Regions from separate parts of the Streptomyces sp. NPDC032126 genome, predicted to be linked through region 2. Evidence: riboswitches for the same ligand, from Rfam matches in the RefSeq annotation. Region 2 holds a riboswitch; each other region holds the start of a gene.
What was found. A riboswitch is a leader RNA that binds a small molecule or an ion and turns the genes downstream of it on or off. The one in region 2 is predicted to bind cyclic di-AMP.

Region 1 (4,614 bases), on a different contig from region 2:
TCGGCGGGCTCGGGTTCTTCGCCGTCTACGGCGCTTTCATGGTGCCCCTGTTCGCGGTCCTGACCTGGCTGGTCATCTGGACGCGGCAGCGGGAGCTGCAGACCGTGCGCGACGAGCTGCCCGCCTACGCCCTCGCCGGATGGCTGACCCCGGGCGAGCCGGTCGCGCTCGGCTCGATGCGGGCCCGGAAACTCGCCCGCGAGCAGGCCAAGCGGCAGTACGGGAAGCAGGCCGCGCGGGCCGTCGCCGAGTACGAGGCGTACGCGACCTCGCTGGCGTTCCTGCGGCACCGCGGGCGGCTGGGCAATGCCGGCGCGGACTTCGTCGTACGGGAACGGGAGTTGTTGCAGGAGCTGTGGCGGCGCCGCGAGGTCGCCCGCCCGGCCCTCGACTACGCGGCGCGGATCGTCGCGCCGATGCCGGTGCCGGTGGTGCCGTGGCATGGCTACGGGTACCGGTACGGGCAGCCGGCGGCGCCGTATCCCGCGTACAACCCGTATCGCACGTGAACCGGTCTGGACCGAGCGGGCGGGAGGCTTACGCCGATGCCCGCGTCAGGCGGTCCAGTTCGTCGTTCGTCAGGTTCAGGTCCGCCACCCCCAGCAGGGCCGGGAGCTGGTCGGGGACGCGGGCCGAGGCGATCGGGGCCGCCACGCTCGACTGGGCCGCCAGCCAGGCCAGGGCGACGGTGGCCACCGGGACCTCGTGCGCCGCGGAGATCTCGTCCAGGACGGTCAGGACACGGACACCCCGGTCCGATGCGAGATACCTGCCCGCACCCTGGGCCCGGGGGCTGTCCACCGTCGTACCGGGGCGGTACTTGCCGGTGAGGAAGCCCGACGCCAGGGCGTAGTACGGCACCGCGGCCAGGCCCTCGCTGACGGCGAGGTCCTGCAGGGCGCCCTCGTAGGTGTCGCGGGAGACGAGGTTGTAATGGGGCTGGAGGGCCACATACCGGGCGAGGCCCTCCCGGTCGGAGAAGTCCAGGGAGGCCCGCAGCCGCTCGGGGGTGATGTTGGAGGCGGCTATGTGGCGCACCTTGCCCGCCCTCACCAGCTCGTCCAGCGCGCCGATGATCTCCTCGACCGGGATCTCGGGCTTGTCGAAGTGGGTGTAGTACAGGTCGATGCGGTCGGTGCCCAGGCGGCGCAGGGACGCCTCGGCGGCCGCCTTGATGTTGGCCGCGGACAGGCCCGGGAAGTCGGGGTGCTGGCTGACCTTGGTGGCGATGATGATGTCGTCGCGGTTGCCGCGGGCCCGCACCCAGTTGCCGATGATCGTCTCGGACTCGCCGCCGCTGTTGCCGTCGACCCACGCGGAGTAGGAGTCGGCGGTGTCGACGAAGTTGCCTCCGGCGGCCGCGTAGGCGTCGAGGACGGCGAAGGAGGCCGCCTCGTCGGCGGTCCATCCGAAGACGTTGCCGCCGAGGGCGAGCGGGAAGACCTCAAGGTCCGAGGAGCCGAGCTTGCGCAGAGAAGTCATGCTCAGCTGCAACGGCCGTACCGTGAGCCGCTATTCCGCTATTCCGCTCTTCCGACAGCGGGGCGTGGCTCAGGGGTTGAGGCCCTTGCCACGCAGCCAGGCCATCGGGTCGATGCCGTCGGACTGGCCGTCCGGGTGGACTTCCAGGTGCAGGTGCGGGCCGGTCACGTTGCCGGTCGCGCCCACGCGGCCGATGACGTCACCGGTGCCGACCTTCTGGCCGACGCTCACGCTGATCGACGACTGGTGGCAGAACCACAGCTGGGTGCCGTCGTCGAGGGTGAGGATCGTGCGGTAGCCGTAGGAGCCGGCCCAGCCCGCCTCGGTGATCGTGCCGCCGTGGATGGCCTTGATCAGGGTGCCGGTGGGGGCGGCGAAGTCGAGGCCGGTGTGGTAGCCGGAGGACCACATCGAGCCGGCCTGGCCGAAGGTCGAGGTGATCGTGTACGACGAGGTCGGCAGCGTGTACTGCTTGGCCAGCGCGGCGAGGCGCTCGGCCTCGGCCTTCTTGGCGGCCTCCGCGTCGGCCTGCTTCTTCGCGGCGGCGGCCGCGGCGTCGGCCTGCTGCTTGGCCTGGGCGGCGGCGTCGGCCTCCGCCTTGGCCGCGGCGGCGTCGGCGGCGGCGAGGGTCTTGGTGTCGACCTGGGTCTGCTGCGACTCGGCCTGCGCCATGATCCGGTTGCGCAGGGCCTCGCCGGCGTCGGCGGAGCCCTCGGCGCTGTCGTCCGCGGTGGCGGCGAAGCTGCTCAGGGTCGGCGCGCTGTCCTGGGGCTCCTCGTCGTCGGAGATGAGGGAGCCGACGGAGGGCAGGTCGGGAAGGGAGATGGAGACCGGCGGCTTGCCGGTGTTGGCGCTGGCCATGCCGCCCGCGCCGACGGCGGCGATGACGCCGACGCCGAGAACCGTGGAGCTGCGGGCGAGTCCGCCGCGCTGCTTGGCGACGCGGTGCCGGCCACGCACGGGGCGAAGGGAGTCCGCGGTGGGGTTCCACTCCTCCCAGGGGCCCTCGTCGGTGCGATAGCTGCCGTAGCCGAAGGTCTCGGTGACCCGCGGAGTCGGCGCGAGCGGGGCTTCTGGGGCAGGCCGGTTGGACGCCACGCGGGCGTACTCCTTTCCTTCCGTCGCCTACCGGGTTAGCTGACGGGTTCGGAGCGGGAAGGTCTCCTACGCGCGTAAACCGGCCGTTGTCGCACGGCGGTGTCCGCGTGATTCACCCCAAGGTGGTGGTTCCCCGGTTCCCTTGCGGGATTCGGCGCGTGCGCACGGAGCCATCTCTTGTGACGGCTGGGACGACCGCGCTGCGTTATCGAACGTTAATAGACCTGGGGGCCGGTTTCCAAGCTGTTCGACTTGATCAACTACATTTTTGGCCTGGACTTTCATGCCAGGACCGGTGAAAAACGGGCGAGTTGACCCGGCATCGAGGCCGCATCAGGAGTCTCACGGTTTTTGATGGTGACTCAGATGTTATGCGGAGGGGCGTCGCACGGTCACGATGCGTGAGGAGGAGCCGGTCACGGCACGCGCTGAGAAAACACCGAGGGCCGGAACCCTTTTCGGATTCCGGCCCTCGGCCTTCAGTAGCGGGGACAGGATTTGAACCTGCGACCTCTGGGTTATGAGCCCAGCGAGCTACCGAGCTGCTCCACCCCGCGTCGGTGAAACCAGCATACGTCATGCGGGGGACGGAAAGCGAAACGGCTCGGTGAGGCGCGGGTCACGCCGGGAGACAGCGGGCGCGCGGGGTGGACGACGGGGGTGAGCCGGTCACCCCAGGAGGTGCGCGTTCGGCCTCTTCGCGGTGGGCTCGTGCTCCGGGAGGACGACCACCTCGACGCCCCGCGCCGCCAGCAGCCCGCTTCCATCGGCCGCCGTGACGAACGTGTCCGGCTCGCGCCAGGCCGTCACCACCCGGCGTACGCCCGCCCGCAGGATCAGTTCGGCGCACGGTGCGGGGCGGGAGGCGCGGTGGGCGCAGGGCTCCAGGCTGCTGTAGACCGTCGCCGTGGGCAGCCGGGGGTCGGCGGGGTCGATCTTGGCCAGGGCCGCCTCCTCGGCGTGGACCACCGGGTCGCCGGACTCGCGGGAGTGGCCGCGGGCCAGTTCGGTGCCGTCCGCCGCGACGACCACCGCGCCCACGCTGAACGCGGTCGGGGAGGGCGGGCACAGGTCCGCCAGCTCGCAGGCCACGGCCAGCCAGTGGTGGTCGGCGGCGTGGGCCAGCGGGCCGGGACCGGGGGCGGTCGGCTCGTAGCGCATGAGGACCACGTCCTCGATCCGGCGGGTCTCCACCAGGCGCAGTCGGCCCGGCTGGTAGGCGCCGGGGCCGAAGAGGCGGGGGGCGTCCGGCGTGCCGACGAAGAGGGGGGCCAGGACCAGCTGGAGTTCGTCCGCCAGGCCCTCCTGGAGGAGCTGGGTGTGGACGGTGCCGCCGCCCTCGACCATGAGCCGGCGGACACCCCTGGCCTCGTACAGGTGCTCCAGCAGGGGGCGCCAGCCCACCTCCGGGCCCAGCGCGACCACGTCCGCCGCGACCGGCGTCCGGCTCAGCCGCTCCGCGCCCTTGTCCGTCGTACAGACGAGCTTGTCGCCGCCCGTGTGCCAGAAGTTGGCGGACGGGTCCAGGTCGCCCGAGGCGCTGACGGTGACCTTGAGCGGGTACTCCGGGCGGCCCTCGGCCACGCGGGCGGCGCGGCGGTCCGGGGAGTTGACCAGCAGGCGCGGGTTGTCGGCGCGGATCGTGCCGGCGCCGATCAGAATGGCGTCGACGGAGGCGCGGACCTCGTCGACGCGGTCGAAGTCGGCGGGGCTGGACAGCAGCAGCCGGTCGGGGCCGGTGTCGTCGAGGTAGCCGTCGAGGGAGACGGCGGCGGACAGCAGGACGTACGGGTACGGCATCGGCGCGGCTTCCCTCGGGCGGTGGACGGAACACGGTCTTGGTTCAAGTTTGAAACAAACCTACACTGGAGGCATGACGACCCGCTGGCTCACCCCCGAGGAGCAGCGCGCCTGGCGCGCGTATGTCGCCGGCTACCTCCTGCTCGACGACGCGATCGACCGGCAGCTCCAGCAGGAGGCCGGCATGCCCCATCTCTACTACTCCATCCTGGCGAATCTCTCCGAGACGCCCGA
Region 2 (4,614 bases):
TGCACTGGGGCCCGCGCATCACCGCGGCCGACGCCGAGGCCCTGGCCGCGCGCCCGCTGCCCGACGAGCGGCCCTTCGAATCCGCCCTCGACGGACACGAGGAGTACCCGGTGGAGGGCGGCCCCCGCTTCGTCCGCCCGGCCCTGTCCGTGCGGACCGGGGAACGCCGCGGCACCGAGTGGCGCTACGAGGGGCACGAGACCGAGGGTGACGAACTGCGCCTGCGCTTCCGGGACGCGGGACTCGCGGTCACCCTGCACTACCGGATGCGCGAGGACGTCGTGGAGCGGTGGGTGACGCTCGCCAACGACGGGGAACGGCCCCTGGAGCTGCTGCGGGCCGACTCCGCCACCTGGACACTGCCCGAGCGCGCCGACTGGCGGCTGTCCCAGCTGCACGGACGCTGGGCCGCGGAGTCCCGGCTCACCCGGGCACCCCTCACCTACGGCGAGAAGGTCATCGGCAGCCGGCGCGGTCACACCGGCCACCAGCACCTGCCCTGGGTCGCCCTGGACACCGACGCCACCGAGGAGCGCGGCGAGGTCTACGGCTGCGCGCTCGGCTGGTCCGGCTCCTGGCGGATCGCCGTCGCCCAACTCCCCGACGCGCGCGTACAGATCACCGGCGGCGCCGGGTACGACGACTCGGGTCTGCTGCGTCTCACGCCCGGGGAGTCCTTCACCACGCCCGTCTTCGCCGGACTGTGGAGCGACGCCGGCTTCGGCGGGGCGAGCCGCGCCTGGCACGCCTATCAGCGCGCCCATGTCATCCCGGACGCCGACCAGGACCGGCCGGTGCTGTTCAACTCCTGGGAGGCCACGACCTTCGACATCTCCGAGGAACAGCAGGCCACGCTCGCCCGCCGGGCCGCGGCGATCGGCGTGGAGCTGTTCGTCGTCGACGACGGCTGGTTCGGCGCCCGCACCAGCGACCGCGCCGGCCTCGGTGACTGGACTCCCAACCCCGACCGCTTCCCCTCCGGCCTCAAGCCGCTCGCGGACTATGTGCACGCGCTCGGCATGCGGTTCGGCATCTGGGTCGAGCCCGAGATGGTCAACCCGGACAGCGATCTGTACCGGGCGCACCCCGACTGGGTGCAGTACCAACCGGGACGAAAGCGGACGGAGTTCCGCAATCAGCTCGTGCTCAACCTCGCGCGCGAGGACGTCCAGGAGTACCTCTGGGAGCGGCTCGACACCCTGCTCTCCAGCGCTCCGATCGACTATGTGAAGTGGGACTTCAACCGCTGCTTCACCGACGCCGGCTGGCCGGGCGACCCCTACCCGCAGCGCCTGTGGATCGACCATGTCCGCGCGCTGTACGCCCTGCTGGACCGGCTCCGGCAGGCCCACCCCGGCGTCGCCTTCGAGTCGTGCTCGGGCGGCGGCGGACGGATCGACCTCGGGATCATGAGCCGCACGGACCAGGTGTGGACCTCCGACAACACCGACCCGCTCGACCGGCTCGCCATCCAGCACGGCTTCAGCCAGATCCACCCCGCCCGGGTCATGGCCGCCTGGGTCACCGACAGCCCGAACACCCAGCTCAACGGCAGGGTGAGCTCGCTGCGCTTCCGCTTCGTCAGCGCGATGGCCGGGGTGCTCGGAGTCGGTGGCGACCTCGCCGAGTGGAGCGAGGAGGAGCTCGCCGAGGCCGGGGAGTGGGTGGCCCTCTACAAGGAGATCCGGCCCCTGGTGCAGCACGGCGACCTCTACCGGCTGCGGCCTCCGCAGGGCGGGCTGAGCGCCGTGCAGTACGTGCGCGGGGGCGACGCCGTCGTCCTCGCCTGGCTGGAGGCCCAGCGCTACGGCGAGCCGGTGCCGGCGCTGCGACTGAAGGGCCTGGACCCGACGGCGTCGTACGAATGCCTCGAAACGGGCGAAGTGCATCGAGGTGCGCTTTTGCTGCATCACGGACTGCGGACCGGGCTGCGCGGTGATCTCGATGCGACGGTTCTCCGACTGCGCCGCATCTGAGACTTCTGTCCGTATTAGCCGAAATCGATGCCCTTATTCCAAGTCGCTCTGGAATAGGGGCATCTGGAGCGGTGTCACGTGAGCATCGTCATATCCGTGACCCAGCGTCGCGCGTCATGTTCACGTAATTCATGTTTCTTTCCAAGGTATTTGGCGCGAGCGCATTCCCTCTGATTGACGCAGGGTGACCGGGAATTCTCCCAGCTGATCAAGAGAAAAGCCCGGCCCGTGCAACCTCTGCTTGTTTCCGTGCGTCTTGGTCGCTTACGTTCGCCACCAATCCGGACGGAACGCCGAATCCTGCCGCTGTCCGGAATCCGCACACACTCACCCGTGCCCGGCAGGAGCGGGGGACCCACAGGTACAACCGCCTGTTCCGGTCTCCGGAACGGCTAGGGGTCAAGTCGTGCCATGGCACGGCCGGGCATCTCCAGCCCGCACCCGACAGCTCACCTCGCAGGCGCCGGAGAGGAATTCGCCATGCCCGCGAAGGGTAAGCACCGCCGTCCGAAGTCCCTGCGCTTCACCCGTACTCTCGCCGTCGCCGGAACCGGCGGCGCCGCGCTCGCCCTTCCGCTCATCGGGGCCACCGGCGCCCAGGCCGCGCCGGCCGCGCAGCCGGTCTCCTCCGTAGCGGCGAAGGCCGTCCAGGCCGCTCCGGCCGCGCAGAAGGCGGAGAAGAAGAGCACCGAGAAGAAGGCCGTCGCGCGGACCTACACCGTCCGCTCCGGCGACTACCTCTCGAAGATCGCCGACGAGCAGCATGTGAGCGGCGGCTGGCAGAAGCTGTACCGGGACAACCGCGAGGTCGTCGGCAACGACCCCTCGCTGATCCACCCCGGCCTCAAGCTGTCGCTCGGCAAGAAGGCCGCCGGCTCCACCGCGAAGACCTCCCACACCTCGGCGTCCACGGCGAAGTCCTCCGCGAAGAAGGCGCAGAAGTCGGCGCAGCAGTCGACGACCGCCCGGGCCGCGGCGGCCGAAACCGTCTCCAACGGGTTCACCGCCCCCGTCTCCGGCGCCACCGTCGGCACCGCCTACCGCACCCCGGGCAGCATGTGGGCCAGCGGCTACCACACCGGCGTCGACTTCGTCGTCCCGACCGGCACCTCCCTCAAGGCGGTCGGCGCGGGCACGGTCGTCTCCGCGGGCTGGGGCGGCGCGTACGGCAACCAGGTCGTCATCAAGCTCGCCGACGGCTACTACGCGCAGTACGCCCACCTCTCGCAGCTCTCCGTCTCGGCCGGCCAGACGGTCAGCGCGGGCCAGCAGGTCGGCCTGTCCGGCGCGACCGGCAACGTGACCGGCCCGCACCTGCACTTCGAGATCCGTACGACCCCCGACTACGGCTCCGACGTCGACCCGGTCGCCTACCTCCGCGCGCACGGCGTCAGCGTCGGCTGACCCACCCCCCGGGCCGCTCGGGCCCGACCCACGCCACCGAAGGCCGGACTCCATCCCCTGGGTCCGGCCTTCGGTGTATTCCCCCCTTGGCAACTCTTTGGCAGTGGCCTATCTCACCGTCCGTCAACCCTCGCCTACGGTCGCGTAGGTCACATTCGAAGGGGAATCATGAACCGCTGTGGCAGACGATTCGAAGAGTGACAACAGATCAGTGATCGGGTCGTACGTGGCGGTGGGGGACAGCTTCACCGAGGGCGTCGGCGACCCCGGCCCCGACGGGGCGTTCGTCGGCTGGGCCGACCGGCTCGCGGTGCTTCTCGCCGACCGGCGGCCCGAAGGCGACTTCCAATACATCAATCTCGCCGTGCGCGGGAAGCTGCTCGACCAGATCATGGCCGACCAGCTCCCGCGCGCGCTCGAACTCGCGCCGGACCTCGTGTCCTTCTGCGCGGGCGGCAACGACATCATCCGTCCCGGCACCGACCCCGACGAGGTCGCCGAGCGCTTCGAGCGCGCGATCGCGTCCCTGACCGAGGTGGCCGGCACGGTCCTGGTGACCACCGGCTTCGACACCCGTGGCGTCCCCGTGCTCAAGCACCTGCGCGGCCGGATCGCCACCTACAACGGGCACGTCCGCGCCATCGCCGACCGGTACGGCTGTCCCGTCCTGGACCTGTGGTCCCTGAAGTCCGTCCAGGACCGCCGGGCCTGGGACGACGACCGCCTGCACCTCTCCCCGGAGGGGCACACGCGCGTGGCGCTGCGCGCCGGCCAGGCCCTCGGCCTGGAGGTCCCGGCCGACCCCGAGCAGCCCTGGCCGCCGCTCCCGCCGCGCGGCACCCTGGAGGTCCGCAAGGACGACGTGCACTGGGCGCGCGAATACCTGGTGCCGTGGATCGGGCGCCGGCTGCGTGGGGAGTCCTCCGGCGACCATGTGACCGCCAAGGGCGCACTGTCCCCGGACGACATCAAGATGCGGATCGCGGCAGTGGCCTGAGCACACCCGGCCTCCGGCCACCACACGGGTGGGGCCGACCGGGCAGATGGGGCGACCGCACGGGAACGGCGACCGCGCAGGTGGGGCCGACCGGGCATGTGGGGCGACCACGCAGGTGGGGCGACCGCACGGGAGAGGCGACCGGGCAGGTGGGCCGACCGGGCGGCTGGGGTGACCGCGCAGCTTGGGCGATCGGGCACGTGGGACCGACCGGGCAGGTGAGGCGACCGCACGGGA
Region 3 (4,614 bases), 790 kb from region 2:
GACGGCCACCCCTACCACCACACGCCGATCGGCTCCATGGCCGACCTGGACGCGGCCACGCTGGAGGACGCCCGCACGTTCTTCCGCACCTACTACGCGCCCAACAACGCCGTCCTGTCCGTCGTCGGCGACATCGATCCAGAGCAGACGCTCGCCTGGATCGAGAAGTACTTCGGCTCCATCGCCACGCACGACGGCAAGCCCGCGCCGCGCGACGGCACGCTGCCCGAGATCATCGGCGAGCAGCTGCGCGAGGTCGTCGAGGAGGAGGTCCCGGCCCGCGCCCTGATGGCCGCCTACCGCCTGCCCGCCGACGGCACGCGCGCGTGCGACGCCGCCGACCTCGCCCTCACCGTCCTCGGCGGCGGCGAGTCCTCCCGCCTCTACAACCGCCTGGTGCGCCGCGACCGTACGGCGGTGGCGGCCGGCTTCGGTCTGCTGCGGCTCGCCGGGGCGCCCTCCCTGGGCTGGCTGGACGTGAAGACGTCCGGTGACGTCGAGGTGCCGGTCATCGAGTCCGCCATCGACGAGGAGCTCGCCCGCTTCGCCGCGGAGGGCCCCACGACCGAGGAGATGGAGCGCGCCCAGGCCCAGTTGGAGCGCGAGTGGCTGGACCGCCTGGGCACGGTCGCCGGCCGCGCCGACGAACTGTGCCGGTACGCCGTGCTGTTCGGCGACCCGCAGCTCGCCCTGACCGCCGTCCAGCGCGTGCTGGACATCACGCCCGAGGAGGTGCGCGAGGTCGCCCAGGCCCGCCTGCGCCCCGACAACCGCGCGGTGCTGGTCTACGAGCCGATCGCCCCGGAGCACGTCGAGGACGTGGAAGGCACCGAAGACCCGGAGTCCGCGGCCACCGTGGAAGCCGACGACAACGAGGAGGCGGCCAAGTGACCGAGCTCGCCACGATGGAGTTCCACCCCCGGCCGCAGGCGGGCGAGGCCAAGCCGTGGGCGTTCCCGGCCCCCGAGCGCGCCACGCTCGACAACGGCCTGACGGTCCTGCACTGCCACCGCCCCGGCCAGCGGCTCGTCGCCGTGGAGGTCCTCCTCGACGCCCCCCTGGACGCCGAGCCGGCCGGCCTCGACGGTGTCGCCACGATCATGGCGCGGGCCTTCTCCGAGGGCACCGACAAGTACTCCGCCGAGGAGTTCGCCGCCGAGCTGGAGCGCTGCGGAGCCACGCTCGACGCCCACGCCGATCACCCCGGCGTCCGGCTCAGCCTGGAGGTGCCGGTCTCCCGTCTGCCCAAGGCGCTCGGGCTGCTCTCCGACGCCCTCAGGGCGCCCGCCTTCGCCGACAGCGAGATCGAGCGCCTGGTGCGCAACCGCCTCGACGAGATCCCGCACGAGCTGGCCAACCCGTCCCGGCGGGCCGCCAAGGAGCTCTCCAAGGAGCTGTTCCCGGCGACCGCGCGCATGTCGCGGCCGCGCCAGGGCACCGTGGAGACGGTCGAGGCCATCGACTCCGCCGCCGTGCGCGCCTTCTACGAGAGGCACGTCCGTCCCGCCACCGCCACCGCCGTGGTCGTCGGCGACCTCACCGACGTCGACCTCACCGCGCTCCTCGACGACACCCTGGGCGACTGGAGGGGCTCCGCGGGCACCCCCCGGCCCGTGCCGCCGGTGACCGCCGACGACACCGGCCGCGTGATCATCGTGGACCGGCCCGGCGCCGTCCAGACGCAGCTGCTGATCGGCCGGATCGGTCCCGACCGGCACGCGCGCGTGTGGCCCGCGCAGGTGCTCGGCACGTACTGCCTCGGCGGCACCCTCACCTCCCGGCTGGACCGCGTCCTGCGCGAGGAGAAGGGCTACACCTACGGCGTGCGCGCGTTCGGCCAGGTGCTGCGCTCCGCGCCGGACGGTTCGGGCGCCGCGATGCTCGCCATCAGCGGCTCCGTCGACACGCCCAACACCGGCCCCGCGCTCGCGGACCTGTGGACGGTGCTGCGCACGCTCGCCGAGGGCGGACTGACCGACGCCGAGCGCGATGTCGCGGTGCAGAACCTCGTCGGCGTGGCGCCGCTGAAGTACGAGACGGCCGCCGCCGTCGCGGGCACGCTGGCCGACCAGGTCGAGCAGCACCTGCCCGACGACTACCAGGCGACGCTCTACCAGCAGCTCGCCGCCACCGGCACCGTCGAGGCCACCGCGGCGGCCGTGAGCGCCTTCCCGGTGGACCGGCTGGTGACGGTCCTCGTCGGTGACGCCGCGCAGATCAAGGAGCCCGTCGCGGCCCTCGGCATCGGCGAGGTGAAGGTCGTAGCGGCCGAGTAGCCCGTGAAGGGGCCCCGGCGGACGGACGCGTCCTCCGGGGCCCCTTGATGTCCAACGATGTCCGAAGACAACCGAATTGGGGGAGAGATTGCCTGTCTGACCTGTGGCATGCGCTACAAAAGCCCCACTCCGTTTGGGAATCGAAGGGCGCGGCCTCTAGCGTCGTCCGGGCTGTTCGTCAGGCAGTGCGCCGCGCCCGCGGCACCGGACAGTCATCGCCGAGTCCCCGTACGGCGCGAGCCAGGGGAGCCGGGGACCCACTTGTGCAGTCCCTGGGGTGAATCGGGCGCCCGCGTGTGAAGGCGAGGGGGCCCGTAGGAGACCTTCCTGCTCCGAACCCGTCAGCTAACCCGGTAGGCGAGAGGGAAGGAAAGGACCGCTCGACTTCATGGCGTTCAGCTGCGCCACCGGTAAGCACCGTCGTCCCAGCCGGATGAAGCGCACCACCGCCCGCGCGGCGGGCATCGCGGCGCTCACCACCACCGGCGTCATGGCCACCGTGGCCTCCCCGGCCCTCGCCGCCGAGACCTCCGCCGAGCAGACCGGGCTGATCCCCGTCGTCGCCGTGAACGACGACGCCGCCCAGCAGATCGACGACCAGGCCGCCGCCCAGAAGCAGGCCGCCGATCAGGAGATCGCCCGCCAGAAGGCCGTCGCCAGGGCCAAGGCGGAGCGCCTGGCCAAGGAGCGCGCCGCCCGCGAGGCCGAGCGCCGGCGCCTCAACGCCTACGTGCTGCCGATCACCGGCTCCTACATCTCCACCGGCTACAGCGCCGGCGGCTCCCTTTGGTCCTCCGGCAGCCACACCGGCGTCGACTTCCACGCCGCGAGCGGCACTCCCGTGCACGCGGTCGGCTCCGGCACGGTCGTCGAGGCGGGCTGGGGCGGTGCCTACGGCAACCAGGTCGTGATCCGCATGGATGACGGCACGTACACCCAGTACGGCCATCTGTCGTCCATCGGCGTGTCCGTGGGCCAGCGGGTCACCCCGGGCCAGCGCATCGGCCACTCCGGCGCGACCGGCAACGCCACCGGGCCGCACCTGCACTTCGAGGCCCGCACCACCCCGGAATACGGCTCGGACATCGACCCGGTCGCCTACCTCCGCAAGCACGGCGTGAACGTCTGACGACGGACGGCGACAGATCGTACGGCCCCGGCTCTCCGAGCCGGGGCTTTCGTCGTTTCGGACGCCCCGCTGTCCAAAAAATATCCATGGATTCCGGCCCGCCATCGGAAATTCCGGCTCATTGCATTAGAGTCGCTGAACACGTCTATCGTCGACGTTTCACGGGGATTAATGCGGAGGTCGGTCATGCGCGTTCCTGCGCACTCGGTGTGCACGGCCATTCGGGACGACATCGTCGCGGGTGTCTACGAGCGCGGCAGCCGGCTCACCGAAGAACTCCTCGCGCGCCGCTACGGCGTCTCGCGCGTCCCCGTCCGTGAGGCGCTGCGCACGCTGGAGGCGGAGGGCTTCGTCGTCACCCGGCGGCACGCGGGCGCGTGCGTGGCCGAGCCGACCGAGCAGGAGGCCGCCGACCTGCTGGAGATGCGGCTGCTCCTGGAGCCGCTCGGTGCCTCCCGGGCCGCCCAGCGGCGCACCGAGGCCCATCTGAAGGTCCTGCGCGGCCTCGTCCGGCTGGGTCAGGAGCGGGCCAGGAGGGGCAACAGCGAGGATCTGCGCTCGCTGGGCGGCTGGTTCCACGAGACGCTCGCCCAGGCCTCCGGCAGCCAGGCCCTGGCGTCGACGCTCACCCAGCTCCGCCACAAGATCGCCTGGATGTACTCCGTGGAGGCCCCCGCCAGCCCGGTGGACTCCTGGGCGGAGCACGGCGCGATCGTGGACGCGGTGGCGCGCGGCGACGGCGAGCGCGCGCGTGCGGTCACGGCGCTGCACACCGAGCGTTCGACCCTCGCCCACCGGTTGCGTTTTTCCGGCGGCGGCGACCGCGCCGACCGTGTGAGGACTTCGCAACATCCCGTAAACATCTCGGGCCTGCGGCATTAACACGAGGGCCGTATACAAAGAAGAGATATTCCGTGGGCGTGTATTCGCACTGCCTTTTTTCGCGTGCGCCGTGAATTCCCGGTCGCGCGCCTTCCGTATGCCCGCGCGCCGATTTTCGCGTATGCCCCGGGTAATTCCCCGCAGGGCGGCGGCGAAGACCGAAAACGGCCGTCCGAGCCGCCCGGTGACAGCAGGAACGGCCGAGCCGCGGCGCCGGAGAAACGGCCGAGCCGCGCCACCCGGGGAGGGTGACGCGGCTCAGCCGTTGCCGGGAGCGGGCTCAGACGGTCTCGGGAAGCTCCTCAAGACCCTCGGAGACCAGCTTCG
Region 4 (4,614 bases), on a different contig from region 2:
CGTCAACACCATCAAGATCGGCGTGAAGCTGGCGCTGCTCATCGTGATCCTCGGTCTCGTCTATGTGAAGCGGGACGACGAGAAGGTCGACAAGAGCCTGTTCGGCCTGGTCGGGCTGCTGACCACGGCGAACATCTTCATCGCGGTGCTGTGGACCTGATCTGCGCCCGCGCCGAGCCGACCGCGCCGGCGGCGACGGCCAGCCAGACCGCCACCGCGATCCACAGCAGCACCTGACCCGGCCCCCTCAGCCACGGCAGGTCTGCGGCGGTGGCGACCGACAGCGTCGCCGTCGCCGTCATGCCCATCGGGAACACCGTCGACCAGCGGCGCACGTCGTAGCGCGGCCGCGGCCACCGGGCCTCGCAGAACAGCAGTACGGCGTACCAGGCGAGGGCGAGCACCAGCAGGGCGATGGTCATCACCCGCAGGACGCCGCTGTCGTCGTCGCTCCAGAGGTAGAGGTGGTCGTCGGCGGCGAGCAGCTTGGCCCCCGCGAGCGCCGAGACGGCCAGGGCCCCGCCCGCCACCCACTGGTCCCCGGCGCCGACGGAGAGCTGCCGCGGGTCGAAGTGGGCGAGCGCGACGCCGTAGAGGACGAGGCCGAGCCAGAACACGACGAGCGACGCGTGCGCGAGCCAGGCCACCGCCTCGGCGCGCGCCAGCGTCGCGCCCAGTACGGCGAGGCCCTGCGTGGCCACACAGCCCAGGAACACCGCGCCGGACATCCGGCCCCGCCAGTGCCGTACGACGTCCACGAGCAGCACCGCCCAGAGCAGCGCCGCGATCTCCAGCATCACATCGGCGAGCGTCTGCCGCCCCGCCAGGGAGAAACGCGTCCCGAGGACGGTCGTCGCCGCCACGGCCGTGAGCGCGCCCGGCGTTCCCGCCTCGGCCTTCCACTGTTCCCGGTGCCGCACCAGCCGTACGACGAAGTCCCCGGCCAGCGCGACCCACGCGACCGACGCCAGCACCAGGGCGACGCGGGACAGCACGTCGTGATCGGTCAGGAGCAGCCCGACGGACACGATCCCGGTCGCCATGACAGCGGCCCCCGCCGCCGGCGTCCGCTGCGCCCACCAGACGCGAAGAGGTGAGGTCCCGGCCATGCGCCGATGCTAAGGACCTCGCGCCCCCGACGACCGGGGCCACGCGCACACCGCCGTGGAAATACGCGCGGGTGCAGGCGGGGGCGTGAGGTGGGGAGGGCGCGCGGGAGCGCGGATACCGCCTAGGCCGGTCTCACCACGCTGTGGATCGTCGACGCGCCGTCGTAGTAGATCGACTCCTCGCGGACGTAGGCGCCGGGCTTCGGGGCGTGGATCATCATGCCGTTGCCGATGTAGAGGCCCACGTGGCTGACGTCGTCGTAGAAGAAGACCAGGTCGCCGGGGAGGGCCTGGGAGAGGGGAACCGTGGTGCCGGCGTTGACCTGGTCGTACGTCACGCGCGGGAGGTCGACGCCGGCGGCCTTCCAGGCGGCCTGGGTGAGGCCGGAGCAGTCGTAGGAGTCGGGGCCGGTGGCGCCCCAGACGTACGGCTTGCCGATCTGCGCGCGGGCGAACGCGATCGCCTTGTCGGCCTTCGTGGCGTACGACGAGTCCGATGGGGCGGTGGACGAGCCGGGGGAGGTGGTCGATGTGCCGGACGGCGGCGCGGTGGTCTGCTGCTGCGCGGCCGCCTCCGCCGCCTGCTGCCGCGCCAGCTCCGCGGCCTTGCGGGCGGCCTCCTCCTGCTTCTGCTTCTCGATCGCCGCGAGCCGCGCCTTCTCCTCCGCCGTCAGCCGCGCCAGCAGCTCGCGCGCGTCGCTGAGCTTCTGCTGGACGGTGGCCTTGGCGGTCTTGAGGTCGTTCTGGGTGTCGGTGAGCGTCCGGAGGCTCTCGGAGGCCTCCCGGCGCTTCTGCATCGTCGCCGACTGCTCGGTGACGAAGTCGTCGACCGCGCCCTTCTGGCGGTCGGTCATCCGGCTCATCAGCTGCGTCTGGTCGAAGTAGTCCTGCGGGGTGTCCGCGAGCAGGAAGGTCGCGGTGTCGGGCGCGGCGGCACCGGTGCGGTACTGGGCGGCCGCGAAGGAACCCAGCTCCTCCCGCGCCTCGTTGAGCTTCTGGGTGCGCCGGGCGACGTCGTCCAGCAGGGTGTCGACCTGCTTGCGCTGCTTGGTCGTCTTCTCCTTGGCGGCGTTGTACTTCTCCGTGGCCGTCTCCGCCTGCCGGTAGAGATCGTCGACCTTCTTCTCGACCTCCTCCAGGCTGGGCCTGCCGTCGGCGGAGGGCGCGGCGTTCGCCGTCTGGGAGAGCAGGGCCACGGAGGTGAGCGCGGCGGTGGCGAGAGCGGGGGTGCGTATGCCGGCCATGAGCGGGCCCGCCGAACGCGGCTTGCGGTGCTGCGACGCCAAGGGAGGCGACTCCTTCCAATGTTCCGCCTACCGAGTTAGCTGTCGGGTTCGGGCGGAGGTTTGGAAGGGTTTGCCCTACGGCCTGTCCCGGGACGGGAGGCGGGCCGATTCACCCCAAGGTCGGTGGGTCCCCGGCTCCGGCTGCCGCGAGGGGGCGCGCCGGACTCGGCGGAGGCCGTGCGGCCCGGCGACGTTCGCCGGTGGGTGTCGTACGGCCCGCCCGGCACGGTAGCCAACTGGTGTGGCCCCTGTGAAGGTTGATGGGTGATATGCCCGATACATTTTCGTGACCTTGGCATGTCCGGGCCCGGGCCGGCGCGCCCCGTGGCGCGGCCATCACACAGGGTGGCGGCGGCCGGGTTTGGGGGACGGCCACCGGTTGTCAGTGGGGCCCCCTAGACTCGGAGAGCGATGAGCAGCCTCTTTGACGACAGCTTCCTGGCGGACCTCCAGGCCCCTCGCGGCCGCGAGGAGGAACCCCCGCCGCCGCCCGAGGACGATCACGCTCCGGAGCCGCTTCCGGACGATCTGTTCGGCGGGAAGTTCGACGTGCCCCCGGACCGGGACGCCTACTACCGCGACGGCGCCCCGCGCCCGGCCCTGGACGCCGCCGCCCTGGTCGAGGGGCTCAACGACAACCAGCGCGCCGCCGTCGTCCACTCCGGCACCCCGCTGCTCATCGTCGCCGGCGCCGGCTCCGGCAAGACGCGCGTGCTCACCCACCGCATCGCCCATCTGCTCGCCGCGCGCGATGTGCACCCGGGCCAGATCCTCGCGATCACCTTCACCAACAAGGCCGCCGGCGAGATGAAGGAGCGCGTCGAGCACCTCGTCGGCCCGCGCGCGAACGCGATGTGGGTCATGACGTTCCACAGCGCGTGCGTGCGCATCCTGCGCCGCGAGAGCAAGAAGCTCGGCTTCACCTCGTCCTTCTCGATCTACGACGCCGCCGACTCCAAGCGCCTGATGGCCCTGGTCTGCCGCGACCTGGACCTCGACCCCAAGCGCTTCCCGCCCAAGTCCTTCAGCGCCAAGATCAGCAATCTGAAGAACGAGCTGATCGACGAGGAGGACTTCGCCGCCCAGGCGACGGACGGCTTCGAGAAGACCCTCGCCCAGGCGTACGCGCTCTACCAGTCACGGCTGCGCGAGGCCAACGCGCTCGACTTCGACGACCTGATCATGACGACGGTCAACCTGCTGCGCGCCTTCCCGGACGTCGCCGAGCACTACCGCCGCCGCTTCCGGCACGTCCTCGTCGACGAGTACCAGGACACCAACCACGCCCAGTACGCGCTCGTGCGCGAGCTGGTCGGGACGCGCGAGCACGACGTCGACGTCCCGCCGAGCGAGTACGACATCCCGCCCGCCGAGCTGTGCGTCGTCGGCGACGCCGACCAGTCGATCTACGCCTTCCGTGGCGCGACCATCCGCAACATCCTCCAGTTCGAGGAGGACTACCCGGACGCCACGACGATCCTGCTGGAGCAGAACTACCGCTCCACGCAGACCATCCTGTCCGCCGCCAACGCGGTCATCGAGCGCAACGAGTCCCGCCGCCCCAAGAACCTGTGGACCAACGCGGGCGCGGGCGCGCGCATCACCGGCTATGTCGCCGACACCGAGCACGACGAGGCGCAGTTCGTCGCCGACGAGATAGACCGCCTGGTGGACGCGCGCGAGGCGAAGGCCGGCGATGTCGCCGTCTTCTACCGCACCAACGCCCAGTCGCGTGTCTTCGAAGAGGTCTTCATCCGCGTCGGCCTGCCGTACAAGGTCGTCGGCGGCGTCCGGTTCTACGAGCGCAAGGAGGTCCGGGACGTCCTGGCCTATCTGCGCGTCCTCGCCAACCCGGAGGACTCCGTCCCGCTGCGCCGCATCCTCAACGTGCCCAAGCGCGGCATCGGCGAGCGCGCCGAGGCGATGATCGACGCCCTCTCCCAGCGGGAGAAGATCAGCTTCCCGCAGGCGCTCAAGCGCGTCGACGAGGCGTACGGCATGGCGGCCCGCTCCACCAACGCCGTGAAGCGGTTCAACGTGCTGATGGAGGAGCTGCGGACGATCGTCGAGTCCGGCGCGGGACCGGCCACGGTCCTCGAAGCCGTCCTCGAACGCACCGGATATCTCGCCGAGTTGCAGGCCTCCACCGACCCGCAGGACGAGACCCGCATCGAGAACCTCCAGGAACTCGCCGCCGTGGCCCTGGAGTTCGAGCAGGA

Region 1: linked by a shared signal. The riboswitch ahead of ACZ5NW_RS13030 (M23 family metallopeptidase) and the one ahead of ACZ5NW_RS03860 (M23 family metallopeptidase) in region 2 are both predicted to bind cyclic di-AMP.
Region 3: linked by a shared signal. The riboswitch ahead of ACZ5NW_RS00505 (M23 family metallopeptidase) and the one ahead of ACZ5NW_RS03860 (M23 family metallopeptidase) in region 2 are both predicted to bind cyclic di-AMP.
Region 4: linked by a shared signal. The riboswitch ahead of ACZ5NW_RS23895 (C40 family peptidase) and the one ahead of ACZ5NW_RS03860 (M23 family metallopeptidase) in region 2 are both predicted to bind cyclic di-AMP.

Annotation. Positions count from the first base shown of each region.
Region 1 is NZ_JBVIMA010000003.1:20,323-24,936, forward strand. Features, by position in the region: gene ACZ5NW_RS13020 (PrsW family intramembrane metalloprotease) at 1-509, shown strand, start outside; gene ACZ5NW_RS13025 (aldo/keto reductase) at 538-1,482, opposite strand; gene ACZ5NW_RS13030 (M23 family metallopeptidase) at 1,552-2,580, opposite strand; cyclic di-AMP (ydaO/yuaA leader) riboswitch at 2,588-2,747, opposite strand; tRNA gene ACZ5NW_RS13035 (tRNA-Met) at 3,064-3,137, opposite strand; gene ACZ5NW_RS13040 (dihydrofolate reductase family protein) at 3,250-4,380, opposite strand; gene ACZ5NW_RS13045 (MarR family winged helix-turn-helix transcriptional regulator) at 4,454-4,614, shown strand, end outside.
Region 2 is NZ_JBVIMA010000001.1:911,199-915,812, forward strand. Features, by position in the region: gene ACZ5NW_RS03855 (alpha-galactosidase) at 1-1,976, shown strand, start outside; cyclic di-AMP (ydaO/yuaA leader) riboswitch at 2,295-2,452, shown strand; gene ACZ5NW_RS03860 (M23 family metallopeptidase) at 2,457-3,380, shown strand; gene ACZ5NW_RS03865 (SGNH/GDSL hydrolase family protein) at 3,592-4,377, shown strand.
Region 3 is NZ_JBVIMA010000001.1:123,305-127,918, forward strand. Features, by position in the region: gene ACZ5NW_RS00495 (M16 family metallopeptidase) at 1-891, shown strand, start outside; gene ACZ5NW_RS00500 (M16 family metallopeptidase) at 888-2,276, shown strand; cyclic di-AMP (ydaO/yuaA leader) riboswitch at 2,483-2,651, shown strand; gene ACZ5NW_RS00505 (M23 family metallopeptidase) at 2,665-3,405, shown strand; gene ACZ5NW_RS00510 (GntR family transcriptional regulator) at 3,592-4,287, shown strand; gene ACZ5NW_RS00515 (HPr family phosphocarrier protein) at 4,568-4,614, opposite strand, start outside.
Region 4 is NZ_JBVIMA010000006.1:326,150-330,763, forward strand. Features, by position in the region: gene ACZ5NW_RS23885 (hypothetical protein) at 1-160, shown strand, start outside; gene ACZ5NW_RS23890 (tellurite resistance/C4-dicarboxylate transporter family protein) at 138-1,109, opposite strand; gene ACZ5NW_RS23895 (C40 family peptidase) at 1,232-2,353, opposite strand; cyclic di-AMP (ydaO/yuaA leader) riboswitch at 2,404-2,576, opposite strand; gene pcrA (DNA helicase PcrA) at 2,807-4,614, shown strand, end outside.